DNA from 3 places in the Chryseobacterium sp. PvR013 genome. Region 1 is predicted to be linked to each of the others. Evidence: riboswitches for the same ligand, from Rfam matches in the RefSeq annotation. Region 1 holds a riboswitch; each other region holds the start of a gene.
What was found. Region 1 has a riboswitch for cobalamin ahead of JOE44_RS23030 (TonB-dependent receptor). Riboswitches for the same ligand answer to the same signal wherever they lie in the genome.
Positions count from the first base shown of each region.

Region 2: linked by a shared signal. The riboswitch ahead of prpB (methylisocitrate lyase) and the one ahead of JOE44_RS23030 (TonB-dependent receptor) in region 1 are both predicted to bind cobalamin.
Region 3: linked by a shared signal. The riboswitch ahead of JOE44_RS10050 (T9SS type A sorting domain-containing protein) and the one ahead of JOE44_RS23030 (TonB-dependent receptor) in region 1 are both predicted to bind cobalamin.

Region 1 covers NZ_JAFIBT010000001.1:5,054,055-5,065,194, reverse strand. The annotation lists gene JOE44_RS23045 (nuclear transport factor 2 family protein) at 1-67, shown strand, start outside; gene JOE44_RS23040 (HD domain-containing protein) at 104-1,522, shown strand; gene JOE44_RS23035 (DUF5074 domain-containing protein) at 1,687-2,739, opposite strand; gene JOE44_RS23030 (TonB-dependent receptor) at 2,760-4,586, opposite strand; cobalamin riboswitch at 4,619-4,797, opposite strand; gene JOE44_RS23025 (T9SS type A sorting domain-containing protein) at 4,934-6,247, opposite strand; gene JOE44_RS23020 (AraC family transcriptional regulator) at 6,402-8,030, shown strand; gene JOE44_RS23015 (tetratricopeptide repeat protein) at 8,027-9,160, shown strand; gene pafA (alkaline phosphatase PafA) at 9,222-10,868, opposite strand; gene JOE44_RS23005 (hypothetical protein) at 10,971-11,140, shown strand, end outside.
Region 2 covers NZ_JAFIBT010000001.1:2,547,077-2,558,216, forward strand. The annotation lists gene aspA (aspartate ammonia-lyase) at 7-1,407, opposite strand; gene JOE44_RS11480 (N-acetylmuramoyl-L-alanine amidase) at 1,480-2,505, opposite strand; tRNA gene JOE44_RS11485 (tRNA-Ser) at 2,641-2,725, shown strand; tRNA gene JOE44_RS11490 (tRNA-Pro) at 2,742-2,816, shown strand; tRNA gene JOE44_RS11495 (tRNA-Arg) at 2,849-2,922, shown strand; gene JOE44_RS11500 (hypothetical protein) at 3,113-3,676, opposite strand; cobalamin riboswitch at 3,925-4,118, shown strand; gene prpB (methylisocitrate lyase) at 4,564-5,472, shown strand; gene prpC (2-methylcitrate synthase) at 5,459-6,613, shown strand; gene JOE44_RS11515 (bifunctional 2-methylcitrate dehydratase/aconitate hydratase) at 6,648-8,099, shown strand; gene JOE44_RS11520 (CoA-acylating methylmalonate-semialdehyde dehydrogenase) at 8,165-9,661, shown strand; gene JOE44_RS11525 (acyl-CoA dehydrogenase family protein) at 9,669-10,829, shown strand; gene JOE44_RS11530 (enoyl-CoA hydratase/isomerase family protein) at 10,845-11,140, shown strand, end outside.
Region 3 covers NZ_JAFIBT010000001.1:2,236,579-2,247,718, reverse strand. The annotation lists gene JOE44_RS10085 (histidine kinase) at 1-603, opposite strand, end outside; gene JOE44_RS10080 (DUF4258 domain-containing protein) at 623-994, opposite strand; gene JOE44_RS10075 (alanine dehydrogenase) at 994-2,184, opposite strand; gene tsaE (tRNA (adenosine(37)-N6)-threonylcarbamoyltransferase complex ATPase subunit type 1 TsaE) at 2,252-2,659, opposite strand; gene JOE44_RS10065 (hypothetical protein) at 2,832-3,113, shown strand; gene dnaG (DNA primase) at 3,445-5,433, shown strand; gene clpP (ATP-dependent Clp endopeptidase proteolytic subunit ClpP) at 5,545-6,231, shown strand; gene JOE44_RS10050 (T9SS type A sorting domain-containing protein) at 6,558-7,664, opposite strand; cobalamin riboswitch at 7,725-7,915, opposite strand; gene JOE44_RS10045 (esterase-like activity of phytase family protein) at 8,150-9,418, shown strand; gene tpiA (triose-phosphate isomerase) at 9,515-10,273, opposite strand; gene JOE44_RS10035 (TerB family tellurite resistance protein) at 10,311-10,658, opposite strand; gene JOE44_RS10030 (BT_3928 family protein) at 10,760-11,140, opposite strand, start outside.

The sequences.
Region 1 (11,140 bases):
TGCTGTTGAAGTCATGTTTTTTAATGAAGACGGAAAAATTAGTAAAATGTATGCTCATTATGATTAATGGTAGCATACGTAGAAATTGTCACTATTATTAACGATGAAAATTAATCTTAATCAAAATAAGAATTTAAAACTATTTAAAATCATTTCTGAAGCAGCAGAAAGGAATAACCAGTCCGTATACATTGTGGGCGGTTATGTGCGTGACCTTCTGATGAACAGAAAAGCTTCTACAGATATCGACTTTGTAACAGAGCAAAGTGGTATTGAGCTTGCCCAAAATGTAGCTCAGGATATAGATCCTAAATTAAAAGTTTCCGTATTCAAAACATATGGAACAGCGATGATCAAGTATAAAGAACTTGAGCTTGAATTCGTAGGAGCCAGAAAAGAAAGCTATACAGAAAACAGCCGTAAACCTGAGGTGGAAGGCGGAAGTCTGGAAGATGACCAGAAAAGAAGAGATTTTACCATCAATGCGATGGCTATTTCTTTAAATAAAGAGAACTTTGGAGAACTGATCGATCCGTTTAACGGGGTGGAAGATCTTGAAAAAGAAATCTTAAGAACTCCTTTAGAACCGGCTCAGACTTATTCTGATGATCCATTGAGAATGATGAGAGCAGTACGTTTTGCTTCAACTTTAAATTTTAAAATCGAGGAGAACTCTCTGCAAGCGATCCAACAGGAAGCGGAAAGAATCAAAATTGTTTCTATGGAAAGGATCATGGTAGAGTTCAACAAAATCATGCTTTCTGAAAAACCATCTATCGGACTGAGACTGATGGAACAAACAGGTCTTATGAAACTGATTATTCCTGAACTGATTGAACTAAAAGGCGTGGAAGAAGTGGAAGGACAAACCCACAAGGATAACTTTTATCACACGCTGGAAGTTGTGGATAATATTTCTGTGAATACGGACAATCTGTGGCTTCGTTGGTCTGCTCTGCTCCATGATATTGGAAAAGCTCCAACAAAAAAGTTTGTAGAAGGAACGGGATGGACCTTTCACGGACATGAATTTTTGGGCTCAAAAATGGTAAAAACACTTTTCCAGAGATTGAAATTACCATTGGGAAGCGATATGAAATATGTTCAGAAAATGGTAAAACTTTCATCAAGACCTATAGCACTGATTACTGATGACGCTTCAGATTCTGCATTGAGAAGACTTTTATTTGATGCAGGTGAAAATCTTGAAGATCTTTTTACCCTTTGTAAAGCAGATATTACCACGAAAAATTCTAAAAAACAGGAGAAATTCAAAAGAAACTTTGAATATGTAGCGGTAAAGATCAAAGAAGTGGAAGAAAAGGATCAGGTAAGAAATTTTCAGCCGCCTATTACCGGTGAAGAGATTATGGAAATGTTTAACCTTAAGCCAGGCCGTGAAATTGGTATCTTAAAAGAGAAAGTCAAAGAAGCTATCCTGGAGGGTGAAATTCCTAATGAAAAAGAAGAAGCCACAAAGTTTGTTATTGCTGAGGCTGGGAAACTGGGATTAACATTATAAAGTAAATTTATAAAAAGCATAAAAAATCCGGCGGAATGGAACATTCCGCCGGATTTTTTATGTGCACTGATGAAAACAAAGCCGGCCGGTTTCGAAGAAACCGGCCGGAAAAAAACACAAATGATGAAAAAATAAAAAATTATATTTTTATATACTGTAAGGTATTATGGATTCAGGTAAGTTCCGTTAGCACCCAGACCTCCTGTTTTAAGAGATCCCAGTTTGCTACCCGTAGTTGCTGAATACACTACCATTTCACTGTCCTGAGTAAACTGTTTAACATCTGATGCAAAAATTCTTCCATCTATTACATTAAATCCGTAAAGCGTAAAATAAGGACCTCCATCTGCAGCTGTTAACAATGGAGTTGTAGGAATTACAGGAGTCGCTAAACTTGTTGTATACACTTTATTCGAAGAGCTGAAGTATAATTTATCGTTATCAATCTGAAGGTTGGTTGCACTAGGAATTCCTGTTAGTGTAATTACTGGTGTAAGAGTTCCTGTACTTGAAATTTTATAGATGTAAGAATCTGTAGCTGTTGAAGAAATTGTGTAAACATTGGATTTATAAGACACTGTATTTCCAATCTGACCATTCGGAACGGTAATTTCAGTTTTATTGTCATTGGAAGTATTGATATAAGTAATCTTATTTCCAAATCCTGATGAAGCATTTTGTACAAAAACATTTCCTCCTGCTTCTACTGTTTTATCAGAAACGTCAGTCATACTGATTTTACTTACAAATGAATAGTCAGAAGCTTTATATTTCGTTACACTTTTCGTATTGGCTGTGAAATTGGTATTGGAAACGTAGATAAAGTCATTCGCAAAAGTAATTCCTCTTGGATTATCAAGCTGATCAGTAATTACTGCTAACTTCTTGAACGTATAACGGTCTACAACAACAATTTTGTTTGAGTTATTGATCACAAGATAAGCCTTATTTCCGTTAAGACCAATCGTTTGAAGAACATCACCAAGGATTTCTTTATTGTTATAACCGTACACATCATCCTGCTTCAGGCTTAAATCTCTTGTCAGGAATGTTACTTTAGCTCCCTGGCTGTTAAAATTCCCTTCATTAGAGATAAAATATCCGTTCTGATAAGTGATCGGAGAGATTTCAATTTCGTCAGAACCATTTGTACATGAAGAGATATTAAACAATAATACCACTGCAAAGAGTACAGTTAAAAGTTTAGTTATTTTCATAATTTATTCAATTTTATTTGTTAAAAATTTATTGCTGCATACACACTATAGTTTCTTTTCGGTAAAGGATAGAAAGCAACGGTTTTATAGTATGTATTGGTTAGATTATTCACTTTAAACCCTAAAGTATATTTTTTGGCTAAGGTTGCAGAAACACCCATATTTAAAAGAAAATAAGGATCTATGGCATCTGATCTTTTTTCATCACTTGTCGTGTAGGTAATACCATTCAGCAGTCCCTGTGCGAAAAATTTAAAGAAGCCATATTCATAATCTATATTCGCCGTCCCTCTGTGCATGGGAACGTAAGGTCTCTGCATCTTCGTTTCTTTATCAATAGATTTTGCATAATAGTATCCTGCATTTGCTCTGAATTTATGATTCCCAAACTGTTTACTGAAAGACAACTGGGATTCCAGCCCGTAAGATTCAAATTTATTGATATTGGATGCCTGCCAGTAGCCTAAAGCAGTGGGAAGCCATACAATAAGATCCGTCACATTCATATAATAAGGAGACAAAGTAAGTTTGAAATCTCCCATTTTGAACTCATTTGTCATATCAAACTGAGTAGAAGTTTCGGGTCTCAGATCTTTATTTCCTCCCGGTTCATAATAAATATCATTAAATGACGGATATCTGAAATTCTTTGATACGTTAAGACTCACATCATACCATTTCAAGGCACTCCATTTTCCGGAGAATGAATACATAAAAGGAGACTTCACATCTTCCACAAAATCTTTCTTAAATCCACCTTCAAAACGCAGGTCTTTCGTAGCAAAATACCTCAACAATCCTGAAATTGAGCCGATATTTCTGCTTACATCAGATATTCCACTCGCGTACCCTTCTCCTTTATTGATCTGAAATTCTCCGATAAGATTAAAATTCCATTTTGAATTCAGGAAATAATTGAAATCATTTTTGAAGATATAATTTTTCCCGGTTCCACCACTGGATTTAGGTTGATTTAGTGAACCGAAATACTGAAAGTTTTCTTCCGTATAGGCTGCTTTAAAGGAGTTGCTGAAATTTGTTTTGTTCCAGTCCCACGAAAGAAGACTTCTTACACTTTGAGTCTTATATTTTGTCTTTGTTCCTGTTTCTTCATACACAGGATAATGCTGTGAAGAATCAAAAAACTGGCTCTGCCATGAAATTTTATGATCATTCGTTATCTTGTAGGAAGCTCCTGCATTGAACGTAGTATTGTAATAATTTCCGTTTCTGTTAATATAGTTCAGATCGCTTACCTTATAATCATTTTCACTTACAGAATAATTTCCGGAAGCTTTAAAACTGAACCTTTCATTACTGTAAGAACCTTTTACAAAATTATTATAGGTATTAAAAGAAGCAACCTCTGAAAATAAAGAACCATGGAAACCTTTGTTAAAATCAAGGGTATTATTCAGGTGAATACTTCCTCCGATAGCACCACTTCCATACACCACACTTCCGCCACCGGCTTTTATACCGATCTGATCATAGCCGAACAAAGCAATATTATTGATATCTCCCTGTCCCAGAAAACTGGAATTGATATTAATCCCATTCCATACAAATGCTGTCTGCTGAGCGGTAGTTCCTCTGAATGAAGGTGAAGAAACAGCACCACGACCATTTTCTTTAATAAAAACCTGCGACTGAAATCTCAGAAGCTCCGAAAGATTACTGGAGTTTTTCTCGGCATCTTCCGCCGAAATTATTTTTACAGGATGAAAAAGTTTAACCCTGTTCATCTGGTTGTCGAAAACATAAATAGTATCGATGGTTTTCTCTTGTCCAAAAAGAAAGCAACCATACGATGAAAAAAGCAGTACTAAAGATCTTTTTATATCCATACTTTTTTACTTTTCCTCCGAAAGCAATATGTTTTTTTAATTATAATTCCGGCAGGTCTCCTGACTTTCGCATTCTGCTCCTTCCCGTTTTTATACAGTGGTTTTTTGCAGAAACTTTTGTTGCGATTTACAGTTGCGGGGACAGTCCGGGAGTTACACCCGATTCCCTTTTCATTCCAAAATACTGGAAACCAAAATTTTTGCAAAGATAGTTTTTTATATGTATCCGCCCAAAACCATACGTATGCTTAAAAAGCCGGTCTTCTTATGAGGTGAAACAAAAAAAGAACAGCTGCTTTCAATATTGAAAACAGCCATTCATCCCACTACTTTACTATTTATATATGTTACTTTTTAATCAGTTTATAAGTCTCTTTTTTACCTCTTTTCTCAGAGTATTGTAAAATATAATCTCCTTTTGACAAGGATGAAACATCAATCTGTCCTTCTACAGCATTGAATGATTTCACCCTTTGTCCAACCATATTATAAATTTCTGCGTTCTCTATTTTTCCTGTTCCTTTAAAATATAGAATATCAGCAACTGGATTAGGATAAATACCTATGCTGTTTTTTTCTTTTACAGCATCATTGATGGATAAAAATTCAGAAGTATCCAGATAAAAAGCGATCATCTGACCTGAAGCATTTGTTCCTGAACCGGCAATTTTCTTTCCGTCCTGTGAAATAGCCAGAGGAAGTCCCATTGTTACTCCATTCGTTGCAATTCCTAAAGATGCTGCATAATCATTCAGATTAATCCTTCCGGTAGCAGAAGTCCAGATAAAACCTTCTCCGGACATGGGAGGAGCACCAAATGCTCTGTAATATCCGATAACTTTTTTCCCATCAGCAGAAATTCCTGTTGCACCCCCTTTGAAACTGAAAGAAGCATTAGGATGGGTGATATACGTGAGCCCGCTTACAGTATTCCAAACATAGGGATTAGGATTTGCCGATCCTATGATGGTATTTCCGTCTGCAGAAATCCCTCCTGCTTCCCCTACATTATTCCCGTTATTATCAGTAATAAAACTTTCTACTCCATCCTGCCATTTTGCACCGCTTCTCGTACCGTTTGATTCATCCTGCCATCCTACAATCACTGTTCCTGCTGCATTAATTGCATTTGCTCTTGAACTGCGTCCGGAAACAATACTTCCAAGATCTACCATTCCGTTCACTTCATCCCATTTCACAGCGTGGGCATTCGCGGCAGTAAGAAACCCCAGCCCTACAATTGTATTTCCGTTGGTAGTCATTCCCCAGGTAGAGCTTACACTTCCGTCCCATCCGGTAGGAACAAGTCCGCCCCGGTTTACCCAAGTGGCAGCAGCAACATCATACGTTGATATTTCATTAAATCCTGTTGCAGTATTGGTAATGGAAGATGATATTTTAGTTCCGTCATTCGAAACAATAGTTCTTCCTGCAGCCGGATATCCGTTTGAAATAGAACCTATCTGTACAAGTCCTCCTGCTGCATTCCATTTATATATTCCTCCTGCGCTGGTATGCATACTTACCATTCCATTATCAGAAACTGCACCTACATTATAATTTCCTAAACCTATTACAGTAAGCTGCGCCTCTGCAAAACAAAATTTAAGGAAAATACAAGCCATCAATATTTTCATTGACATTCTGTAAAAATTTTTCATATTTTATTATATTTAGCGTTTCGAATTGGTGGAAACAATATTAATACAATATTTAGCCTATCCAAAGAAATAGGCTTTCATAATTCGTGAATTTCAAAAGAATTTAATTTTTAAAACACTCATAAACAAACAGATACAAAACAACATTTTGAATATGGATTTTACCAGAACTATTCAAAAAAACACAAAAAACAAATTACCAGAACAAAAATTATTTCAAAACAGCAGAAAAATATTCCTGTTTATTTTTATTTACAGCTCTTATTGTATCAATGGACAGTCCGGTCCGGACTTTACTATTTTAGCCGATAAGGCATTTCTCAAGCTCTATCAGAATTCTGACGAATGCATCAGTTATACCCAGGGAATTCTGGTTAGTGATCAGAATACGGAACACAAAATTGTGCTGCAAAATATTATTTCACAAGCTTTTGCCATGAAGGGCGATTATGTACAGTCTGTGAATATTTTTGCTCAAAAAGAAGATAATGGTCAGGCAAATGATCTTTCCTATGATAGGCAGGTCTTCAGTGATTATAATCTTGCGGATCAGTATCAGAATCTGGGGTTGTACAACCAGTCAAAAAGAATTATTTCTCATCTTTTATCTGATCAGAAGCTCCTTAAAAGTAATGATCCGACTTTAAAAGTCACTACCGCAAAACTGTATCAGCTTCAGGCTTTGAACTGCGGAATCAACAGGGATTATCCAACAGCATTGAAAAACCTTGATAAAAGCAATCAATACCTCAGTGGTCATAATGAAGAGAAGAAAATTTTAAAAATCGAAAACAGGATTTTCCAGTCTTCATACCTACTGAAGCAAAATAAACTCCCTGAATATAAATCCCTTATAGAAAGTGTCATTTCAGATCTTGAACATCAGAAAAACAAGCCTTTTCTGCTAGGGCTGGCTTATGAGAACTTATCCCAGTATTATTTCCTGAAACAGGATTATACAACAGCTATTGAAAAGCTGGAAACCGGGCTTGCATTGATTGAAAACCTTCCTTTCAACAATTTAAAAATTAAAATTTACGAATCACTAGCCCGTACTTACTACGCTATTCATAATGATGCAAAATACCATCAATACAATAAACTTTATACTGACTTAAAAACAAAAACAGATGTAAGTTCGAAAGAAGGAATACGGTATCTTGTGAAACTCGTTGAGACCAACCAGAATAAAAACATTGAATTTCAAAAACAGATATCACTCAGGTCTTCCCTGTTTTTGATTATCATTTTATCTTTGATTGTTATAGCCCTTTTTACCTATTTTTTACTCGTTACAAGCAAAAATAAAGATTTAAAAAAGCAATTTGATTTCTTTGAAAAACAGATCAGCCAGAAACCTCAACCTATTTTAATAAGCAAAACTCCTGCAGCAGCAAAAGATTCCGGATCTACCAAAATCTCCAGGAAAAAAGAAGATGAAATCCTCCAAAAGCTTGAAGAATTTGAAAAATCTGACCGCTATCTGAATAAAAATATGTCACTGTCTATGCTTTCTTCACAAATGGAAATCAATACAAAGTACTTATCCGAAGTTATCAATAATAAAGAAAAAAACTTCAACGGATACATTAACAAACTAAGGATCAATCACATTGTACAGTTATTAAGAAGTGATACAGCTTTTCTTAACTATAAAGTGAGCTACCTTGCAGAGTATTCAGGATTTTCATCCCACAGTGCCTTCACAACTGTTTTCAAATCCGTCACCGGAATGTCTCCCAATGCCTATATTCAGGAAATCAGTAAAACTAAAGCCGTATGAGACTATTTTTAAAAATACTATCACTGCTGCTGATAGCTTTTTATATTTTTACGAAAGCACAAAAGACACCAGACAGTGTCTTAATAAAAAAGGCTAAACTTGAAATTTATGACAACCCTGATAATACCATTAGAATTGGGGAACAATTATTAAAGAAATCTCATGATGTAAAGACCTCTATTAATCTTTATATGCTTCTTTCCACAGCCAATATTGCTAAAAGGAACTTTGAAGAATCGTTAAAATATATTTTAAAAGCAAAGGAACTTTCCCAGAAAACCAATGATCCCAAAAGCCAGTCAGGAGTACTGATCTCAGTGGCTATACAGTATCAGCAAATGGAACTTTTCAGCAAAAGTCTTGAAACATTGAATGAAGCCGATCAGTATATTGCAAAAATTCCGGCCAAAAATCCAGAAAGATATAGTGAGACGGCTGCAAGCTACGCCATAAGAGGAATGATTTATAAAAGCCAGTCCAATTCAGAAATTGCATTGGAAAAATTTCTGATTTCTATACAAAATTATGAAAAGGTTCCCGTGAAGAAAACTACTTATTCCAATATGAGTGTGGTGTATTACAATATTGGATATTGCTATCTTAATCTCAATCAAATTGACAAAGCACAGGAAGCTTTTTTACAATCTATCGCCTTCGCCCGAAAGAATTATGCTAAAAGTCTGGAAGCCTTTGCCCTGAAAGGAATTGCTGAAATCCATAAACAAAAGCATGAAAATCAATCTGCCATAAGCCTTTTACTAAAAGCTGAAAGCCTTTGTAAAAATACCGGAGATATTATTCTGAATGAAGGACTTTACAAAGAATTGGCTGATAATTATCTTGCTATGGGACAGCAAAATCTCTATCAGCAGTATAATAAAAAATATCTGGAAATGCGTTTCAAAAGAAAGCAGAATGAACTGAAGTCCATTAATCAGGTGATTGACAATCATAATAAGGAAACTGCATTGAAAAGTAAAGATCTGAAATCTTATTATCGCTACATTAAAATTATATCTGTTCTGCTGGGGTGCATTTTTATCGTTATCCTTTTATACTTTATTATAAAAATCAGAAAACAGAATAAAAAGTTTCAGAAAGAGATACAGCAAATGATAAGAACATCATAAGCTCTGAAAATAAAAAAACATTCCGGATAGGAATGTTTTTTTATGATCTGTAATTTTCAATTTATCTACCAATAACCTCAGTGATCGGGTTTCCTACATTTCCACTTGGGAACTGAATTTTCAATAGAGAAGATACAGTAGGAGCAATATCTGTCATGTGATATTCTTTATTGCTTTCTCCTTGTTTCACGCCCCATCCCATAAAGATCAATGGAATATGTGAGTCATAAGAATTCCATACACTGTGTGTAGTTCCTGTTTTAGAATATGGAGGAAGCATAGAATCGTGAGAAATTAACTGGATATCCCCGCTTCTCTGTCTGTTGATCCCATTGATAATTCTCTGTTTAATTGGCTCCGGAATACTCGCTTCCTGAACTCTATCTACAGAAACAGCATATAAAACAGTAGGATCTTTCTCAATTTCTTTTACAGCAAAGTTTCTAACGTCATCCAACTCAAGCTTGCTATCTGCCAATACTTTTCTGTTGAAATAAACCTGGTAGTTATCAATGGCATTGACCAATTTATCTGCTCCGAATTTATCTTTCAGTTTTTGGTTCAGATTCTTTTCAGCATCTTCCCCGAAGAAACCTGTAGTGATTTTATGTTCTTTAAGAAATCCTACAGAATGTGCTCCACCGTGGTCAGCAGATAGGAAAACCGTATATTCTCCTTTTCCTACTTTTGAATCCAGATATTTGAAGAATTCTGCTAAATCCTGATCTAATCTGATATACACATCTTCTACTTCAATAGAATTAGGTCCGAATTTATGTCCTGCATAATCTGTAGAGGCAAGGTTGATGGCTAAAAAGTCTGTAACAGCATCTCCACCCAGTTTTTCACCTTCAACAGAAGCTTCGGCTAACTTTAACGTCAACGTATTTCCGAAAGGTGTATAGCGGATATTATCTTTTTTAGTTTGATAGTCTTTTGCTAAATTACTGTAAGGGAAAGTAGGTGTTTTTGCACTTCCCAACAGGCCTTCCCAAGGCGAATTGTCCGGTGCACTTTCCGTATATTCATTGATTGGAAGTAAAGTATTCCAACCGTTGGCTACTAATTTTTCAGGAAGATTCTGAGAGTTGAATGATTTTACCCATTGAGGAAGGTCATTCATATACCAGGTACTGGTAATAAAGTTTCCTGTACTGTCATCAAACCAGAAAGCTCCGTTTGGCGTATGTCCGGCAGGAAGAATAGAAGCACGGTCTTTTAAAGAAACTCCTACTACTTTTCCCTGGAAGTTGGTGGCCAGCCTTAATTCGTCAGTCACCGTAGTAGACCAAAGATTTTTTGGAGAATGGCTTCCTGTTTTTACATTGGTGGTTCCCACGGGCTGAACGCTTTCATCCGCAGTACAGTACACTCCTTTTCCTGTTTCCTTATCCGTCCAGTCGTTTCCTGCAATTCCGTGGATAGCCGGTACAGATCCTGTATAGATACATGTATGTCCCAAAGCCGTAATGGTAGGAACATAAGGAATATGTACATTATTCAAAGAATATCCTGTATTCAAAAGTCTTTTGAAACCGTCATTACCATATTTACCATAAAAACGGTATAAATAGTCCCAACGCATCTGGTCTACTACCAGACCTACAACTAATTTGGGTCTTTCCAGTTGAGTATTTTTGTTCTTCTGTGCATTGATTGTAACTACGGACAATAAAGTAGCTGCCGCAATTGAAATGTTCCTAAGCATCCAAGTAAATTTTTATTGATGACAAATTTAAGGGTTTTGAAAGTTTTGGAGTATGAAATTTTATTTAAATTTGATTATTGTACAATTATCAATCAATCTTCTATGATTTTAGGCATATACTGGTATTTCAAATTTCCGGATCATTTATATGACTTTACGTTTTTCAAATTCTATCCGGGATATGGCGGCCATGCTGATAATCCGGCTGAACTGGCAGCAAGAGTTCAGGTTAAAAATACAGATGATTTTATAATGAAACTGGAAGAACTGAA
Region 2 (11,140 bases), 2.5 Mb from region 1:
TAGGATTTATTTGTTATGCGGTTTCAGCATGTTTTTCGGATCAAGGATTTCATCCAGTTTTTCCTGAGAAAGAATTCCTTTTTCAAGAACAAGGTTGTAAACGCTTTTTCCGGTTTCCAGTGCTTCTTTTGCAATCTGTGTAGACTGTTTGTACCCGATATAAGGGTTCAATGCTGTTACAATACCGATGCTGTGTTTCACCATATTCAGGCAAATTTCTTTATTGGCAGTAATTCCTACTACACACTTGTCACGAAGGGTATCTAAGGCATTGCAAAGGAAGTTGATATTTTCCATGATGGCATGAGAAAGTACCGGTTCCATTACATTCAGCTGTAATTGTCCTGCTTCTGCAGCGAAAGTTACGGTAAGATCATTTCCGAATACTTTGAAACAAACCTGGTTTACCACTTCCGGAATCACCGGATTTACTTTACCTGGCATGATAGAAGATCCAGGCTGCATTGGTGGAAGATTGATTTCAAAAAGACCTGCTCTTGGACCTGATGAAAGTAATCTTAAATCGTTGCATATTTTTGATAATTTCACGGCAAGACGTTTTGTTGCTGAAGAGTAGATAACATAAGATCCTGTATCAGGAGTAGCTTCTACTAAATCCGGAGCTGAAACAATCGGGAATCCTGTAATCTGAGCTAAGTTTTTAGCACAAAGAGTGGCATATCCTACCGGAGCGTTTAATCCTGTTCCGATAGCCGTTGCTCCCATATTCACTTCTACAAAAAGGTTTGCATTGTTATTGAGCTTGGAAATATCCTCTTCCAAAGTAGCAGCATAGGCTTCAAACTCCTGTCCCAAAGTCATTGGAACGGCATCTTGAAGCTGCGTACGTCCCATTTTGATAACATCATGAAACTCCTGTCCCTTGGCGCGGAAAGCGGTAATAATCCTTTCTAGTTTTTCTACCAGTCCGATATTCATCTGAAGCAATCCCATTTTGATTGCTGTAGGGTAAGCATCATTGGTAGACTGAGAAAGATTGATATGATCATTAGGTGAACAGAATTCGTATTCTCCTTTATTTTTTCCTAATTTTTCCAATACGATATTGGCAATCACTTCATTGGCATTCATGTTGATGGAAGTTCCTGCTCCACCCTGAATCATATCTACCGGAAACTGCTCATGATATTTCCCTTCTACAATTTCATCACATGCTTCTGCTATTTTAAAATACAGGTTTTCGTCTAGAAGCCCTAGTTCATAATTGGTTTTAGCAGCTGCTTTTTTTACAAACGCCAATCCTTTTATGAAATCCGGATAAGAAGACAAAAGCTGTCCTGAAATTTTAAAATTGTTGATAGCTCTTTGTGTCTGAACCCCATAATAAGCATCTAAAGGCACATTCAGTTCGCCTAATAAATCACTTTCTTTTCTGAAATTTTCCATTACAGATATTTTACTGTTTTTGATCGTTTAAAGATAGCAAAAACGCATCTAACCGATGCGCTTTAATTTGAATTATTTTACGGGATATTTTTGATTTAAAGCTTGCAGTGTTGCCCATGTTTCCGCATCCATGATTCCGTCATAATTTTGTGGACGGAAGTGGTACTGGAATGCTTCAATGGTTTTCTTAGTCGCATCATCCCAGGTTCCGTTAGGCTCCAATCCGTATCCAAATTTCTGCAATGAAGTCTGAATAAGGAAAATAAAGCTGGATTCATTATATCTTGCCGTGATGTCTGCCTGTGCTGCCTCAAGATAAGTTTGCTTGGCTGCTTCATCATACCACATCCCAATCTGGTATTCGTCATATAACTTTTTCCATGGGAACATAGGTCCCGGATCCTGTTTTCTTGTAGGAGCAATATCTGAATGAGCAAGTACATAATTAGGCTGAATCTGATATCTCGTTACAATATCTTTAACCAGTGCTGCCACTTTTCTTATCTGTTCATCACTAAAAGGAGCAAAAGTTCTTTTTCCTGTAGCATCTGTAGTATAGCCGGCATTTACAATTTCAATCCCAATAGAAGTATCATTAAGATTTTTGTCATTTCTCCATGAACTTACTCCTGCATGGTATGCTCTTTTGTTTTCATCTACCAACTGATAGATTTCATTATCTCCTGTATTATTTACGAGATAATGAGCGCTCACCGCCTGCTGGGTAAGAACGGTAATAGATTTATCATCCGGAATTGCGGTATAATGTAATATCAGATAACGTTGCCTGAAATTTTGAGCAACCGCAGGAAAATAAGTCTTTACCACTTTATAGCCACCTGGTTTTGCAGATACAATAGAACCATAACTTATCGTATTATCATTTTTTGTTGGGTCTGCTATATTAGTAGTAAAAAAATCTACTCCATGATCAGAAACTACTTTTGGTTTTGGAGCCACCGGAGGGGTTACCTTAACCGTTGGTTTCGCCTGTGTTATTGGGGTTTTCGGTTTGTATGTATTTTTTTTTACATTTTGTTGAGAAGTACAAGAAAAAACGAATGTGCTTAATCCGATGATATATAATGTCTTACGCATCAGTTTGGTTTTTGAATGATTTATTACTTCAAAAATACACAAAATTTTCTTGAATTTTATTTGGTAAATAAAGAAATCTGTTCTATATTTGCACTCGCAATAACGGAACAACGATCATTAAAAAATAAACAAAAAGGAGGGTTGCCAGAGTGGTTAATGGAGCAGTTTGCTAAACTGTCGACGCGAAAGTGTCGCAAGGGTTCGAATCCCTTACCCTCCGCTGTTTTTTATATATTCGGGGCGTAGCGTAGTCCGGTCATCGCGCCTGGTTTGGGACCAGGAGGTCGCAGGTTCGAATCCTGCCGCCCCGACTGTTTTAGTAGTTTTCTCAAAACTACTCAATGGGTGCGTAGCTCAGCTGGATAGAGCATCTGCCTTCTAAGCAGACGGTCAAAGGTTCGAATCCTTTCGCGCTCACTTAAAGACTTACTGGAAACAGTGAGTCTTTTTTTGTGTTTACTCTTAATCAAAAATCTTTTTATAGCTCACAAAATAGAGCATCCCGATTTTTAATCGGGACGGCAAAGGTTCGAATCCTTTCGCGCTCACAAAAAAACCTCACAATTTTTATTGTGAGGTTTTTTGTTTATTGGAGCTATCATAAAATTTATAATTCGAAATATTGCCCCAACCATTCATCAAAATGTTCTTTATGCTTATCCTGAGCAGCTTTAATCAATAAGTCAGGTTCTTCAATCTGGCTTAGCCCATAATCTCCTTTCATCCAGGCTAAATATTCACTTAATCCTTCACTCTCTTCATAATCATCTTCCTCTTTATAAAAATAAGCTTCATCAAGCCCTACTGAAATTTCATTGTCAAAAGTGAGCAGATGCAAAAACTGCAGTATATTTTCAGCCACAATGTGAACACCGCCTTCATCCCCAAAAACTACCACAGGCATTTTATTTAAAGGCTGCTCTACTCCGTTATTCCAAATGGCATAGAAGGAACCGGAACCATTCGCCTGTGCAAAAGGCAGTAAATTATTCAGAAAATTTTCGTCCTCACTCCAGCTTTTCAATCCGGATTTATCATCAATTAAAACACCAAAACCTTGTGAATAATTTTCATACGAGGAAATAGTATTCTGAAAGTAGATCAGTTTTTCCAGTTCTACCGGAATTTCCTGCAGATTCAAGTTTTGTTTAAATTTTGTAATTTCTACCATGGTCAATTATATTCGGTTAATAAGATTTGTAAAATAAAAATAGAACAGCAAATTTATTAACTATCTTTAATTTTATGGTCATGTTTTATATTAATTTAACAACACAAACAAGCTGTTCTACTCCCAAAACACAGATTACAACTAAAACATTTTCAATACATTAAATTAAAAAAACTATTGATTACATAAAATATCTTTTTCGTTATTATAAAATACTTATATTTACCACCAAGGAGTTCTTAAAACCTTCTTTATCAACCGAAACTGGTTACACTTAGCTGTGTATTAAAAGGGAATCGTGTGTAAATCACGAACTGTCGCGCAACTGTAAGTAACATACAAAAAGTTTTTATCAATTGATATCCACTGTATATTTTTTATATGGGAAGGATGATAAAAACAGTTACAAGTCAGGAGACCTGCCTATTTCGTATTGACGATGCTTTCGCGATTTGAAGCTTACAGTCAGGTATGATGCGATATGGATATAGTACGATAATTTTTTTATCAAACTGTGTTATTTTTTGAGATGAATATGAGCGTACGTTGTGTACTTCTCATGATTCTGTAGCTCATTCGTATCCCCTTTCCGTAATTTTTCTTTCTTAATAAAGCACCGCGAAGTTTACAGAGAACTTTTTATAGGATTTTAATCAATGTAAAAAGGGATAAGGTGTACCAAAGCAATTTTAATTATTCGTGGAGTTCCAACAGGTTTATTTTACAAACCTGTACAATCAGAGGTTCTCAAAATTCCCGACATCTGCACAATGGGAAGATTCCCCAACTCCTTTCCTACTTTTTACTTTTTACTCAAAAGCGATGTCTTTACAGCTCTTCCGCTTCTTTAATGACAAACAAATTTCAACTCAACAATAAATATTATAATGATCAAAAATGAAAATTGGAAGTCGCCCGGCTTAAAATTCCGGGAGGCTATGGAAAAAGAAAATCCCCTTCAGATTGTTGGAGCCATCAATGCAAACCATGCATTATTGGCACAGCAGGCTGGTTTTAATGCCATCTATCTTTCAGGAGGAGGTGTTGCTGCAGGGTCTTTAGGAATTCCTGATTTAGGAATTACAACTCTGGATGATATACTCATAGATGTTCAGCGTATTACTAATATTTGTGATTTACCACTTTTGGTAGATATTGATACAGGATTTGGACCTTCCGCTTTTAATGTTGCCCGAACGATAAAATCATTAATCAAAGCCGGAGCTGCTGCCATTCACATTGAAGATCAGGTGGGAGCAAAACGTTGCGGACACCGCCCCGGAAAAGAAATCGTAAGCAAAGAGGAAATGGTGGACCGGCTTAAAGCCGCAGCAGATGCCCGTACCGATGAAAATTTTGTGATCGGAGCCAGAACAGATGCTTTTGCCAGTGAAGGACTGGAAAAAACGCTAGAAAGAGCCATCGCTTATAAAGAAGCCGGTGCAGATTTCATTTTTGCTGAAGCAGTTCCTGATTTAAGCTTTTATCAAAAATTTGTTGATGCTACTGGGATTCTTGTACTAGCCAATATCACGGAATTTGGAATGATCAAAATGTACACTGTAGAAGAACTGAAAAATGCAGGTGTAGGACTCGTCCTCTACCCTCTTTCTGCCTTCAGAGCTGCCAATAAAGCTGCACAGAATGTATACCAACATATCCGTAAAGACGGAACACAAGCCAATGTGCTAGATACAATGCAGACAAGAGAAGAACTCTATCAAAGTATTGGCTACCACGATTATGAACAAAAATTAGATAACCTTTTTAAACAAAATACTCATGTCAACGAATAGCGAACCAACATTTAAGCCTAAAAAAAGCGTAGCACTTTCCGGAGTGACAGCAGGTAATACCGCTCTTTGCAGTGTAGGGAAAAGTGGAAATGATCTCCATTACAGAGGTTATGATATATTGGATCTTGCAGAGAGAGCACAATTTGAAGAAGTTGCTTACCTGCTTATTTATGGTCAGCTGCCCACTGAAGCTCAACTCAAAAACTATAAAGCAAAATTAAAATCATTGAGAGGCCTTCCTCACTCTGTAAGAAATATTTTAAAAAGTATTCCGGCAGCTGCCCACCCAATGGATGTCATGCGTTCAATGGTTTCAGCAATTGGAAGTATTCAGCCGGAAAAAGATGATCACAATGTAGCCGGAGCAAGAGATATTGCAGATAAATTATTAGCATCATTCAGTTCAGGGCTTTTATACTGGTATCACTATACCCACAATGGTAAAGAAATCAATGTAGAGACTGATGATGATACTATTGGCGGACATTTCCTTCACCTTTTACATGGTAAAAAAGCTCCTGATTCATGGGTGAAAGCAATGGAAATTTCCCTTAATCTGTATGCCGAACATGAGTTTAATGCTTCTACTTTTACCGCGCGTGTCATTGCCGGAACCTCATCAGACTTTTATTCATGTATCACAGGGGCTATCGGAGCTTTGAGAGGCCCTAAACATGGCGGAGCCAATGAAGTGGCTTTTGAGATCCAGAGCCGATACAATTCTCCTGATGAGGCAGAAGAAGATATCAGAAAACGTATTGCCAACAAAGAAGTAATTATAGGATTCGGACATCCTGTTTATACCCTGTCAGACCCAAGAAATGTAGTCATCAAAAAAGTAGCGAAAGAACTTTCCGAAGAAGCCGGAGATATGCTGCTGTACAATATCGCTGAAAGGCTGGAAACTGTGATGTGGGAAGAAAAGAAAATGTTCCCTAATCTGGACTGGTTCTCCGCAGTATCTTATCACCTGATGGGAGTTCCTACCCTGATGTTCACTCCGCTATTTGTGATTTCAAGAGTCACAGGATGGAGCGCACACATTATCGAACAAAGACAGGATGGGAAAATTATCCGTCCAAGTGCCAATTATACAGGTCCCGAAAATAAAGACTTTGTATCCATCGAAAACAGAAAATAAAAAAATCAATTCATAATTAAACTAAAAAATAAAGATGTCATCACACATTTCAAACGAAAGGCCACAGCCGGATCAGGTATTAACAGATATTGCAGATTATGTATTACACTATGAAATCAAAAATGATTTAGCATGGAAAACAGCCCACTACTGTTTATTAGACACGATAGGTTGTGGACTGGAAGCACTTACCTATCCTGCATGTACCAAACTTTTAGGACCCATTGTAAAAGGTACCATAGTTCCGAATGGAGCTAAAGTTCCGGGTACACAATTTCAGCTGGATCCCGTACAGGCTGCTTTCAACATCGGAGCAATTATCCGTTGGCTAGATTTCAATGATACCTGGCTGGCCGCTGAATGGGGACATCCTTCAGATAACCTGGGCGGAATTTTAGCAACAGCAGACTGGCTTTCAAGAACAAATATTGCAGAAGGAAAAGCTCCGCTTAAAATGAAACAGGTTCTGGAAGCGATGATCATTGCCCATGAAATTCAAGGAGTTATCGCATTGGAAAATTCATTCAACAAAGTAGGTTTAGACCATGTATTATTGGTAAAATTAGCCTCTACAGCCGTTGTCGGAAAACTGATCGGCTTAACCCGTGATGAACTAATCAATGCCGTTTCATTAGCATTTGTAGACGGACAGTCTTTAAGAACCTACCGCCATGCTCCCAATACCGGAAGCCGTAAATCCTGGGCTGCCGGAGATGCTACTTCAAGAGCAGTACGTTTAGCCCTTATTGCTAAAACAGGGGAAATGGGTTATCCATCCGTATTAACAGCAAAAACCTGGGGATTCTATGATGTGTCTTTTAAAGGAAATGAATTCAAATTCCAGAGAGAATACGGTTCTTATGTGATGGAAAATGTATTGTTCAAAATTTCATTCCCTGCAGAATTCCACTCTCAAACGGCTGTAGAAGCAGCTATGACCTTACATCATCAGTTAAAAAAATCAGGAAAATCTGCTGAAGACATAAAAAAAATAACAATCCGTACCCACGAAGCATGTATTCGTATCATTGATAAAAAAGGACCGTTGAACAACCCTGCTGACCGCGACCACGCTATTCAGTACATGGTAGCAGTTCCACTGATCTTCGGAAGGTTAACAGCTGCTGATTATGAAGACAATATAGCAACAGACCCAAGAATCGACATTCTTCGTGATAAAATTGAATGTGTAGAAGATGTACAGTTCACTACAGATTACCATGATCCTGAAAAACGTTCCATTGCCAATGCTTTAACGGTAGAATTAAACGACGGAACTGTTTTAGACGAAATTGTTGTAGAATATCCAATCGGCCACAAACGCAGAAGAGACGAAGGAATTCCTGAACTGATCAAGAAATATAAAGTAAACCTTGCCAGAATATTCCCGGAAAAACAACAGAGAATTGTATTAGAAAACTCTTTAGAATATGATACTCTTGTCAACTTAGATGTCAACGAATTTGTTGATTTGCTGGTAATATAATGTAATAAAAAGTTGAGAGTAAATATTCATTTCACTCTCAACTTTTCACTCTCAATCTAAACATCATGTCACAAAAAGTAAAAATATTAATCAACGGAAATTTTACAGAAAGTAAAGCGACAGAACATCTTCGCGTAGAAAATCCTGCAACACAGGAAACCCTTGCAGAAGTTCCACTCACGGAACTGGCTGAAATAGATCAAGCCATAGAAGCTGCTCAGGAAGCTTTCAAAACATGGAAAGAAGTAGCTACTCCGGAAAGAGCCAGATTATTCTTAAAATACCAGCAGCTTTTAAAAGAAAACCAAAAAGAAATTGCTGAAATCCTTTCCAAAGAAAACGGAAAAACATTCCCGGATGCCATGGGAGATGTATGGCGCGGAATTGAAGTGGTAGAACATGCCTGCAACATTCCTACCCTCATGATGGGAGAAACAGTAGAAAATGTAGCAAGAGGTGTTGACACCTACAGCTATATCCAGCCACTTGGAGTATGTGCAGGAATTACACCCTTCAATTTTCCTGCAATGATCCCTTTATGGATGTTCCCCATGGCCATTGCCTGTGGAAACACCTTTATTTTAAAACCTTCAGAACAAACTCCCATGACCTCTATGAAAATGGCTGAGCTATTTTTAGAAGCTGGTTTTCCTAAAGGAGTTCTGAACATTGTTCACGGCTCCAAAGATCAGGTGAATCATATTCTGAACCATCCGGAAATCAAAGCCATTTCATTTGTTGGTTCTGTTCCTGTAGCAGAACATGTTTACCGTACAGGAACCGATAATCTGAAAAGAGTTCAGGCTTTTGGCGGAGCAAAAAATCATATGGTAGTCATGCCGGATGCCAATAAAGAACAGGTTGTTAACAATCTTGTAGGTGCTTCCTGCGGAGCGGCCGGTCAGCGTTGTATGGCCATCAGCGTAGCTGTTTTGGTAGGTGAAGCTCAAAACTGGGTGGACGATATCAAAAAAGCTCTAAGCACCATTAAACCCGGAGTATGGTCTGATGAATCTGCTGCCTTTGGGCCTCTGATAAACCAACAATCAAAAGACAAGGTTTTAAGATTGATTAAAAGTGCCTATGATCAGGGAGCTGAGGTATTACTGGATGGCAGCGACTGTAAAGTGGAAGGCTATGAAAACGGATACTTTGTAGGAGCAACGTTATTCAATAACGTATCAACAGATATGGACATTTACAAAGAAGAAATTTTTGGCCCTGCTTTATTATTATTAAAGGCGGAAACATTGGATGAAGCCATTAAAATCATTAATGCCAATCCTTATGGGAACGGAACCTCCATCTTTACCAATTCAGGAGCAGCGGCAAGAAAATTCCAGCATGAAATTGAAGTGGGACAAATCGGTGTAAACATTCCGATTCCCGTTCCATTACCGTTTTTCTCTTTTACAGGATGGAGAAAATCATTCTTTGGCGACCTGCATTCTTACGGAAAACAAGGTATTCGTTTTTACACAGAAACCAAAACGATTACAGCACGTTGGTTTGAAGAAGATATTCCTGCAGGCGATCTGAATATGACGATCAGTTTAAAATAACCTTTCTATGGAATTCAACCTAAATGAAGATCAACGGGCATTTCAGGATGCCGCAAGAAGATTTGCCGAAAAAGAACTGGCTCCTTATGCTTCGGAATGGGATGCTCAGAAGATATTTCCGAGAGAAGCTATCGCAAAAGCCGGAGAACTGGGTTTTTGTGGCGTTTACACCAGAGAAGATGCCGGAGGTCTGGGGCTATCACGGCTGGACGCTGCCATTATATTTGAAGAACTGGCTGCAGCCTGCCCTTCCACTACTGCCTACATTACCATACACAACATGGTCTCCTGGATGATTGATGAATTTGGGAATGATGAAATCAGAAAGCAATTATGTCCGGATTTGTCATCAGGAGTATTATTAGGATCCTATTGTCTTACAGAACCTGGCTCAGGGTCAGATGCAGCAGCCTTAAAAACAACGGCAGTGAAAAAAGACAATAAATACATTATTAACGGAACAAAAGCGTTCATCTCCGGAGCAGGCGAAAGTGATATACTCATTGTAATGGCTCGTACCGGAGATTCTAGCCCAAAAGGAATCAGTGCTTTTATAGTACCGGCTAATTCTGAAGGGATCAGTTTTGGAGAAAAAGAAAAAAAACTCGGTTGGAATACCCAGCCGACCCGATTTGTTTTCTTTGATCATGTAGAAGTAGATGAAAAATATCTTTTAGGTGAGTTGGGACAAGGATTTAAAATAGCATTAAAAGGACTGGATGGCGGACGTATTAATATTGGCACCTGCTCTGTAGGAGCTGCACAGGGAGCTATCAGCCAGGCCCAAAAATATATGCATGAAAGGCTCCAGTTTGGGAAATCATTAGCACAGTTTCAATCGCTTCAGTTTAAAATCGCTGATATGGCAACAGAACTGGTGGCAGCCCGCCAGATGGTACATTTAGCAGCTTTCAAGTTGGATTCAAATGATATAAATGCTACTACTTACTGTGCCATGGCAAAACGTCTGGCAACCGACATGTGCTTTAATATATGCAATGAAGCAATACAAATATTAGGAGGTTATGGATGTACACAAGACTTTCCTGTGGAACGTCTTATGCGTGATGCCAGAGTACATCAGGTGGTGGAAGGAACCAATGAAATTATGAAACTGGTAATTTCAAGAAAGATTTTAGAAGAAGGAGCTATGATACAAATCCGTTAATTCAAAAGAGTAAAAATGAGTTTAATACTAACAGAAATAAAAAATAAAGTCGGGATCATCACCCTGAATTCCGAAAAAACACTCAATTCGCTTTCATTAGAAATGATTGAAGAACTGAAAGCTGTTCTGGAATACTGGAAGATCTCTGGTGAAGTCGCCTGTATATTTCTTCAGGGAGCAGGTGAAAAAGCGCTCTGTGCCGGAGGAGACGTAAGAAAACTACATGATGCCATTATAGAGCAGCAAAGCATTGACGGTACAAAAGTCCCTCAGCAGTGTTTCGATTTCTTTTCAAAGGAATACCAGGTAGA
Region 3 (11,140 bases), 2.8 Mb from region 1:
ATTTTTTAACGAAGCTTTATTGCTTACTTTCATGGTGAAAATACCATTTTCAAGCTCCATATAAATGGAAATAAAAGAATCCTGAGCCAGGAAATCTGTATGTTTAAAGGCATTTTCAATAAGATCCACAGAAATCAGCGGAGCAAATACTTTTTCCTCATACAAAGCATCAGATTTATTAATCCTTGATTTGATCCTGAAGTCAAAAAGGGGATTGATCTTGATTTTATTAATCTCAATAAGGCTTAAAGCAAAATTGAGCTCTTCTTTCGGGCTAACGTACTTATTGTTGCTTTCATATAAAATATAATCCAGTACATTGGCCAGCTTATCCAGTGACATATAGGTCTGATAGGCATGAGACTGTACGGAATTGAGAATGTTTTTAAACAAATGCGGATTCAGCTTTGTACCGATATGTTCCAAACGTACTTCATTCAGACGCTGTTCAATAAGTTTGTTGGTTTCCGATAGCTTGGTATTTCTCTGTTTCAGTTTCTGATTCTGGCTGAAGAGATAAATACTGGTGGTCAGAAAAAGGAAAATGGCAAAAACTCCGAAGAATATCAGGTAATCATGAATCATGTAGTAATTGCCTTCCATAGCTTGTAGTTGCTGAAAACTATTTAAGTTTCTTAAGACCGTTTACCGTTACAGTTTCTTCACACTTTTCAAAAGTGATCTCGTAAGACGGATTTTTTTCAGGATAGGTAATAAGATAGCTTGGGCAAGGTTTTTTCTGTGCATGGCTGCGGTCAAAATCTACTTTTCCGTTGGTAATGATGCTATCTTTTATAAATTTCTCATCAATCTTATAGGCAGTCATTGCATTTTTAGCCTCTTCAGAATATTTGAATTCCTTGGAAAGACTTTCAGCAATAACACGGCTGTTTGGTAAATATCCGCTGCAGCTTGCGCCCTTTTTGTTTAAAATAAAAAATACGAGTAAAAGCCCCGGAACGAAGCCTATTGCATAAAATTTCAGTTTTTTCATTAGAAAATTAAAAGATTGATATCGTGGTACGTAAGTCCGAAACGGTCGCAGATGATTTTCTTGGTATGTCTTCCTTTGTACATATATAAGCTCTGCTTCATTTCGTTTTTGCGGATCAGCATATTTTCAAAGCCGCCCTCTTCGTCATAATTTAAAATATAGGAAAGGAAGAAATTCGAGATAGCTTTAGTAGTGGTTCTCGGCATTCTTGAGGTAAGGTTGGGAAGTCCGCAGTGGATGACACCATGTTTGATAATATAAGGATCTTCCATGGTAGTAAGTTCAGAAGTCTCAATCACTTTACCATTATCTATGGTGATGTCAATAATGACACTGCCTTTTTTCATTTTCATGACCATATCTTCGGTAACGATAGGAGTCATATTTAATCTTGGTAATGCTCCAATCACTACATCAGCACGTCTCAAGCTTTTGCTGAGTTCTTTAGGATCTATAATGGAAGTAGGAACACGGCTGTCAACAATTGTATGAAGCCTTCTCAGTTTGGATAAAGAGTTGTCAAAAACCTTTACGCTGGCTCCTAAACCAATGGCTGCTTTTGTAGCAAATTCCCCTACAATACCAGCTCCCAGGATTACTACTTCAGCAGGTCTTACTCCTGTAATTCCTCCAAGCATTAATCCGTTTGATAAGGCCAATAATTCCGAAGCATATAAGATAGAAACAGTTCCTGCAATTTCGCCTACTAATCTTACCAATGCCAGCTGCTTATATTCATCAACGATAAATTCAAAAGCGATGGCATTTATTTTTTTCTCTGCAAGTTTTAAGAAATAATCCTTGTCTCGGAGATTGATCTGAAGTGCAGAAACCAGATAAGTATTCGGTTTCATGTACTCAATCTCATCTTCTGTAGGTGGATTCACCTTCAGGATAAGATCCTGTCCGAAAGCTTCTTTAGGATCATTGGTGATCTTCGCCCCAGATTCGGAATACTGTAAATCTGTAAAAAATGAACCTTCTCCGGCCCCGGCTTCTATAATGATCTCATGGCCGTGCTCTACCAACACCTGTACGGCGTCAGGAGTGATGCAGGTTCTCCTTTCGTTGAGACAGGTCTCTTTAGGAATACCAATACTGAACTGTTTTCCCTTTTTTATAACCTCCAATTTTTCCTCTTTCGGCATTAATTCTTCTTCTGTGAAAGGAGTAAAAATATTTGTACTCATCCTTAAATTAAATTATGTCTTACAGATTGTTTTTTACACTCAATTAATGAACAAAGATACATAATATTTAATCGAATGAAATTTCTCTTTTTTCACCCGTATTCACAATACTCATTGCGTGGTAGTTAAGGCCGTAAAGCTCCTCTTCATACACTTCCGGCCATTCGATGATGCATAAAAAAGAATTGTCCAGGTATTCTTCAATTCCGATATCATACACTTCTTCAATGTTTTTCAAGCGGTAAAGATCAAAATGGTATACTTTTCCTTTTTCCGTATTGTATTCATTCACAATAGAGTAGGTAGGAGAGTTTACCTCATCTTTGCTGCCCATGTTTTTAAGCAGAAATTGTGTGAAAGTGGTTTTGCCTGCTCCCAGATTTCCCTTTAATAAAAGAATATTATGTTTTAATTGAGGAACGATGCTGTCAACAACTTCCTGCCAGTCTTCAATTTTATCTATAGTGAATTGCATATATTACCAAATTTATTTTGCAAAAATAATGATTTATGAGTCTTTAATGAGAGGTTAGAAGCTAGAAATTAGAAATTATAAGCTGGAAGCCAGAAGCTGGATGCTGGAAGCTCAATTCGTACTCTCAAACCCACAAAGCTCGGTAAATAGAATCTTGAAACTCTTACTTCAAATGCTAAAACTATCAACTCGACACCTACATCACAAATCTGAAACCGAATTCGTATATCTGGAAATGAGAGGTTGCAAGCTGGAAGCCAGAAGCTGGAGGCTGGAAGCTCAATACGTACTCTCAAACCCACAAAGCTCGGTAAATAGAATCTTGAAACTCTTACTTCAAATGCTAAAACCATCAACTCGAAACCTACATCACAAATCTGAAACCGAATTCGTATATCTGGAAATGAGAGGTTGCAAGCTGGAAGCCAGAAGCTGGATGCTGGAAGCTCAATAGGTACTCTCAAACCCCAAAACTCGGTAAATAGAATCTTGAAACTCTTACTTCAAATGTTAAAACCATCAACTCGAAACCTACATCACAAATCTGAAACCGAATTCGTATATCTGGAAATGAGAGGTTGCAAGCTGGAAGCCAGAAGCTGGATGCTGGAAGCTCAATACGTACTCTCAAACCCCAAAACTTGGCAAATCGAATGTTGAAATTCTTATCTCGAACACTCTCAAACCAAACACAACACGACTCCCAAAACTCCCAAACTCTCAAACCCTCCGACTCTCTTCCTAGAACCCTTCCAACTTCTCCATAAAATACTTAATTTTACAGCATGATTTCCAAACAGACCATTGATAAGATATTCTCCACAATCCGCGTTGAAGAGATTGTGGGTGAATATGTGCAGTTGAAAAGAGCAGGGTCTAACTTTAAAGGACTCAGTCCGTTTCATGAAGAAAAGTCTCCAAGTTTTGTGGTGTCACCAAGTAAGCAGATCTGGAAAGATTTCTCAACAGGAAAAGGAGGAACGGCCATCTCTTTCCTTATGGAAATTGAGAACTTTACCTATCCTGAAGCACTTCGCCACGCTGCCAAGAAGTACGGAATTGAAATTGAGGAAGATCAGCGTGAAATTTCTGAAGAAGCAAAACATGCACAGACCGAAAAAGATCTGTTGTATAAGATTCATGAAGTAGCCAATACTTATTTTCAGGAAATTCTTTGGGATGATCATGAAGGGAGAAGTATAGGTCTTTCTTATTTTAAAGAAAGAGAGCTTAAGGACGATATTATCAAAAAATTCCAGCTGGGATATTCTCCTGAGAAAAAGAATGCTTTCACAGCGTATGCACTGGAAAAAGGATATACCAAAGAAATTCTTGAAAAATCCGGACTTTCTATTTTTCCTGAAAATACACCTGCAGGGATAGACCGTTTCAGGGAAAGGGTTATTTTCCCGATACATAGTTTTTCAGGAAGGGTTTTAGGTTTTGGAGCAAGGATTCTTAAGAATAATGTAAAGACTGCAAAATACCTCAACTCGCCGGAAACGGAGATCTATCATAAATCCAATGTCCTTTATGGATTAAACCAGAGTAAACAGGCTATTTCAAGAAAGAATGGCTGTCTTTTGGTGGAAGGATATATGGATGTGATTTCACTTCACATGTCCGGAATTGAAAATGTGGTGGCAAGTTCAGGAACGTCTTTGACAACAGAGCAGATCAAACTGATTAAGAGGCTTACGGAAAACGTAACCATTCTTTTTGATGGTGATAATGCCGGTATCAAAGCCAGTTTCCGAAGTATTGATATGCTTTTAACTGAAGGAATGAATATCCGTGTGTTACTTTTCCCTGATGGAGATGACCCGGATTCTTTTGCCAGAAAACATCCGCAGGAATACGTTGAAAAGTATATCGAAAATGAAGCGATGGATTTCATCGATTTTAAAGCGGAAATTCTTTTAAAGGATATCGGAAATGATCCTATCAAAAAGGCTGAAGCCATCAGAGATATTGTAAAATCTGTTTCTTTTGTACAGAATGCCCTGAAAAGAGAGGTGTACCTTAAAGAGGTTTCCAACAAGTTCGGACTTTCCGAACAGAGTCTTTTCAATGAACTGGATGTTCAGAAGCAGATTACGCAGAATCAGACGCATCATGTACAGCAACAGCAGAAGGAGAAAGCAGCCGCTCCAAAGATGGAGATTGTTCCTTTGAATCAGGAAAAAGAAGATCCTTTTCTGTATGATGTATTGTTCATGGAGAATAAGCTTGTAGAACACATGCTGGCATTTGGGGATATTATTCTGAAACGTAGAAATGAACAAGGTGAAGAATATCAGATTACAGTAATTGAAGAAATCCTTCATCATTTTGAAGAAGAGCAGTATGCATTTTTAGTTAAAGGCAATGAAATCATTATCACTCAGGTGAGAGAAGGAATTCAAAAAGATGAGTTGAGAAGTGGCAACTTTTTTGTATCTTTTATGGATGAAGAGATTACCACGAAGGTTGTAGATGCTTTAATTCCGTTGGATGAGCTTGAAAACTGGGCTTCCCGAAATATTTATCCTCCTAATTACGGGGATAAAGTGGCAGATCAGATCAAGGGAGATGTTTTATTGCATAAATACAGATATATTGATTATTTAATCACCGAAACAGATAAGGAGCTGGATGTGTACAGGGATACTGATGAAGTAAAGTACTATGAACTTATCAAGAAAATCACCTTATTGAAACAAGCTTCAATGCGATTGAGTAATATCATCGAATATTCGCCTATCAAAGGAATCTATGGAGATAGAAGAAGATAGTTTTTAAGTCAGTTTTTTTGATATTCTGTGACAAAAAGTCCTATAAAATTTTAGGAATAAATATTGTAATTTAAACTTCGAGAATAGTTAAAAATAATACATAATAGAAATATGGACATTAAAAAAGAATTCAGAGATTTCTCTGTAAAACATTTAGGAAACAACGGTTTGGTTACCGATCAGTATATGGGAATGTATGGCCCAACGAATCTTACTCCGTACATCATGGAAGAAAGAAGATTAAACGTTGCTCAAATGGACGTTTTCTCTCGTTTGATGATGGACAGAATTATCTTCCTGGGAACAGGGATTGATGATCAGGTAGCAAACATCGTTACAGCACAGCTTTTATTCTTAGAAAGTGCAGACCCTTCAAAAGATATTCAAATCTACATCAACTCTCCTGGTGGTAGCGTATATGCAGGTTTAGGTATTTATGACACCATGCAGATCATTAAGCCGGATGTAGCAACAATCTGTACAGGGATGGCTGCTTCAATGGGAGCTGTATTATTGGTTGCCGGAGAAAAAGGAAAGCGTTCTGCGCTTAAGCATTCAAGAGTAATGATCCACCAGCCTTCAGGAGGTGCTCAGGGAGTTGCTTCTGATATGGAGATCAACTTAAGAGAGATGTTGAAATTGAAACAGGAGCTTTATGAAATCATCGGTCATCACTCAGGACAAACGTATGAGTGGGTAGAGAAATCTTCTGACAGAGATTATTGGATGACTTCCGAAGAAGCAAAAGGTTACGGAATGGTAGATGAGGTTCTACAAAGATCTACAGAGAAAAAATAATTGATTGTAAAATCATAAGAAACCGCACCATCTGGTGCGGTTTTTTTTGTAGGATTAATTATGGATTTAAGCTGTATTTACTGTGTGGATTCCTGCGGAACGACACAATTGAAATGATGGTTTATACATAAAGTTTGTCATTCCGTAGGAATCCAGCCGCAATTATTCATGAAGAAATACTTCAGAAATAATTACAATCCAGACGATATTTCAATTAAAGACGTAAAAATTCCCATCCTTTGGAGGGGTGGCAAAAATTCAAAGAATTTTTGACGGGGTGGTTTTCTACACGCATTCATTAAACAACAACAATTAGGCACTTTTCTTTATTTTTTAACAATCTTATGGATCACAGAACCACTATTGGTTTTAATCTCAACAAAATAAACTCCTGAGGATAAAGATCGGATAGGAATCTTCAACTCCTGAGAAGTTATTACTTTCTGTCCTGTAGCAGAATAAATATTCACTTCTTTCAGTTTCTCATCAGTTTCAATCTGAATAAAATCACTGGCCGGATTTGGATAAATGCCGAATTTTTTCTTTGTAACGGAAGAAATACCTAAAGTCAGTTGTGCTTCAGTTGGAGTAAATGGTCTTCTTTGTCCGAAGCTTAATCCTAACCAATCGTTATTGCTCAGCTGAACCTGAGATAGATTTGCTTTCATTTGCCAGCTTGATAAATCTTTTCCTTTATACAATTTCCAGCTGTCCGATCCGGAAGTATTCCCGGTAAATGAATTTAATGATAAGTTAGAAATCTGATTGTTCGCTGATGTAAAATTAAAATAGGAAATCTGAGTCTGAACCAGCTGTAGAGCCTGCTCTGCAGTTATACTTCCGTTATATTTAATTCCAAACACAAAAGAATTGGCATTTCCATTGGCATTGTCTGTCCCAAAATCAATAACTATGAGGCTTTTATTATTTCCGGTTCCCACCCAATGAGTAACCTGAGAGGGAGTAAACCATGAAGAACTATAAGCCGGAACAGGAGGAGAAGGAGGGATGTCATAATGATCAAGGCCATATGAAACTCCATACCATTTTCCGTCCACTAAAGGAGTATAGCCTACACCGTTGTTCCATGTCATGCCGGATGTACTGGATCCGGACCATGTTATCCAGCTGTCATCAATGGTGGATGTATGATGGTTATAATTAAGAATAGAAAGATATCCTGTGGGAATATCAACGTTCATTTGGGGTTCTGCTGCCACAATTGCATTGATAAGATCTTCCATCAATAAATCATTGCCATCAAAACGGTATCCCCATGCATAAGAATTGGGAGTACTGCTGTCATTAAAATCTGCAATGAAATAGGCCTTTTTAGAACCGGTTCCTACCCAAAATTTAATGTCGTTTTCTGTAAATTGGGCCGACAAAAGCTGCATACAAAGCAGTAAGAAAAAAAGATAAATTTTCCTCATGATATTAATTTAAAGTTTTATTCCCGAAACTTATCTTCACGGGGAGAAACAATTCTTTCTCTGAAGTCAGTATTCTAAGGCAGGTCTCCTGGCTCACATCTTACAGCTTCCTTCCCGGATTTCCCTCCAGTGGATTATTATGCTATAAGTTTAAACAGTTTACAGTTGCGGGTACAGCTCAGGATTTGAATAGTATTCTCACCTGATTCCCTATTAATGAACATTGTTCAGCCTTAAAACGCTGCAAATATATCATATAAATTGATGAGTCTGTTTTGTGAATTATTTTTTTTCAGATATCCTTAAAAAATTGATTTTCATATTGTTTAATGATTTGATTGTATTGTTATTGTTTTATTTTTAAATCCTGAATTTTTCTGTTTATATTCAATTCATTTTGTAGATTCTAATGTTAAAATACAATTATCATTATATTCAAGATCAGTTTACAATCAGTTTATACATTCGCAGCCATAAAATAGCATATGAAAAAATTACTATGGTCTGTTGGAGTACTGGCAGTATTGGCCTCATGTAAAAGTGATGATGACACAACAATAATGAATCAGGATATTAATTATTCCAAACTTCCTCAGGAGTTTCCATTTACAAAACTGGCTACGATTAACGGAGTGGATGTTATCAACGGCGGATTTGGTTCCGGAGCTGCAGCTCACCCTACAAGAAAAGGTGAATTTTATGTCATTACAGACAGAGGTCCAAATACCGACTTCCAGAATGGAAAAAAGTTCTTAGCACCTAACTTTACGCCAACGATTATGCATTTTAAAATTAATGCTGACGGGAATGTAGAGGTTATCAAATATATTAAGCTTAAAAATCCATCAGGACAACCTATTACAGGTCTTCCAAATCCTGTAGGAATGGGAAGTACAGGAGAAATTGCTTATGATGCTTCCGGAAATGTTTTAGGTACTGATCAGTACGGTCTTGACAGTGAAAGTATTGTAGCAGCAGCCGACGGTACATTCTGGGTTTCCGATGAATACGGACCGCATATTGTGCATTACAGTGCAGAGGGAGTAGAAATGGAAAGAATAAGCCCGATAGGTGTAAATACCGGATCCAGAAAACTACCTGCCGTTTTAGCCAAAAGAAGGGCCAACAGAGGGATGGAAGGATTGTGTATTACTCCGGACGGAAGAACGCTGGTAGGAACCATACAGTCGATGATGCTGGTACCAAGCAAGGCATTGGCAACCAATACTACTTTAACGAGAATTGTCACATTTGATATTATTACAGGGCAGACCAAGCAGTTTTTATATAAACAGGATGGAGGTGCTTCGGATTCGGTTTGTGATATTACGGCGTTAAGTAACAACGAATTTTTAGTGATCGAAAGAGACGGAAATTTTGGTTCCCAGGGAGGAATTAAAAAAGTATACAGAATCAATCTGAGCAATGCAACGGATGTAAACGGAACAGATATTACTGCTATGGACGGTATGAAAGTGAATGGAAAAGCTTTGGAACAGTGCTCATGGGATGAAATTACCACTGCCGGAATAAAAGCTGTGACCAAAACATTGGCTGTTGATCTTGTTGCAAAACTGGGGTATGAGCATGATAAGTTTGAAGGGATCGTTTATTTGGGAAATAATAAACTTGCTGTTTTCAATGATGATGATTTTGGAGTAGTGGATGATGGAAACGGAAATCCGAAAGCTAAGATTCTTCCTAAAACAGGGAAGGTAGATAAAGGAACGATGTATGTAGTCGATATTCAATAATTAGATTTTTTTAACGGAAAACGGCGGCATCGAAGATGCCGCCGTTTTTATGTATCAATAGGAGCAGACTTAATCCGGGACCTGTTTTTTTTGATATTAGTTAAAACCTTCAATAATCTTAGAGAAATCCTCTAATTTCAAAGCAGCTCCTCCAATAAGACCTCCGTCAATATCCGGCTGAGAGAAGATTTCTTTTGCATTGTCTGGCTTCACAGATCCTCCATAAAGGATTGAAATTTCATCAGCAACTTCCTGTCCATATTTGGCAGCAATGATGCTTCTGATATGTGCATGGATTTCCTGAGCCTGCTCAGGTGTTGCCGTTTCTCCTGTTCCGATAGCCCAAACTGGTTCATAAGCAATCACTACTTTTTTGATCTCTTCAGCAGAAAGTGTGAAAAGAGCCACTTCAGTCTGATTCTTTACCACATCAAAGTGCTGTCCTGCTTTTCTCTGTTCAAGAGTTTCTCCATTACAGTAAACAGGAATAAGGCCTTTATCAAGAGCTAATTTGATTTTTCTGTTACAGTGAGAATCTGTTTCTCCGTGATACTGTCTTCTTTCAGAGTGTCCGATTAATGAACCGGTAGCATCGATAGATTCCAGCATATCTGCAGAAATTTCTCCCGTGTAAGCTCCACTTTCATGCTCACTCATATCCTGAGAAAATACTCCGATCTCATCCTTTTCAAAGATGTCTTTTGCCATCATTAAATATAATGCTGGTGGTGCAATCCAAACCTCACAGTTCGTAGCATTATTGTTTTTATAGCTTAGTAACTGAATCATCAATTGTTGTGCATCAATTACATTTTTGTTCATTTTCCAGTTTCCTGCAACTATTTTTCTTCTCATAAGATTTATTATATTGATTTATTTACTTTTTTCGCGTTTATAATCCCCAAAGGTTCTTTAGTAAAACATAGAAAGTATGCTCTTCTTCAGTTACTTTATTATCTGCTTTAATAAGTGATTTTGCAAACTGAACAAACTTTATACGTTCTTCTTCTGTAGAATCTTCGTGGAAACATCTTGCATGGAATTCAAAATGATCTTTCCATTCTTCAGGCTGTAAAAGAGCAAGGGTCTCAAGCTCATTGTCAAGATTCATTCTGAACGGGAATTCATCTGCCAGGTACTGCTGTACAAGCATTCCCTCCTCAGGAGCAAACTCTCCGTCCACAGAAGAAAGGATCATTGATAAGTGATAACCAGCGATTGATTTATTTGATTTTTGCATGAGTAGTTGTATGTTTAAGTTTAGTGTTTAAAGTTGATAATTGATAATTGAGCTATGATTATCCCTTCTATCATTTATAATTCATCATTCATCATTTATAATTAATTAACGTAGTCCTTTGCAGGCTGTTTGTCAATGATTTTTCCATTTTCAAGAATCAGTACAAATGGGTTGCTTCTTGCTATTGTTTTGATGGCAGTTCCGTCCATCATTAAATTTTTGATGGTTTTAAAAGTATTGGGTTCCGTAGAAACGCCATAGAGAAGAGCTCCTTTCTGAGTTTTTACTTTCGCTTCTACTTTCTGAAGAAGATCTGCAGGAACATCTTTGGGATGGTAAGAGAACACCAAAATTGCTTTCGGAGCATTAATGATCTCATTGGTAGCGTCCATTCCTGTAGGGTCTTCAATCTTAAATTTCACAATTTCAGACTTGTAGCCCTCTTTGGTTAGTACAGATTCATTCTTGCCTTCTTCAATTTT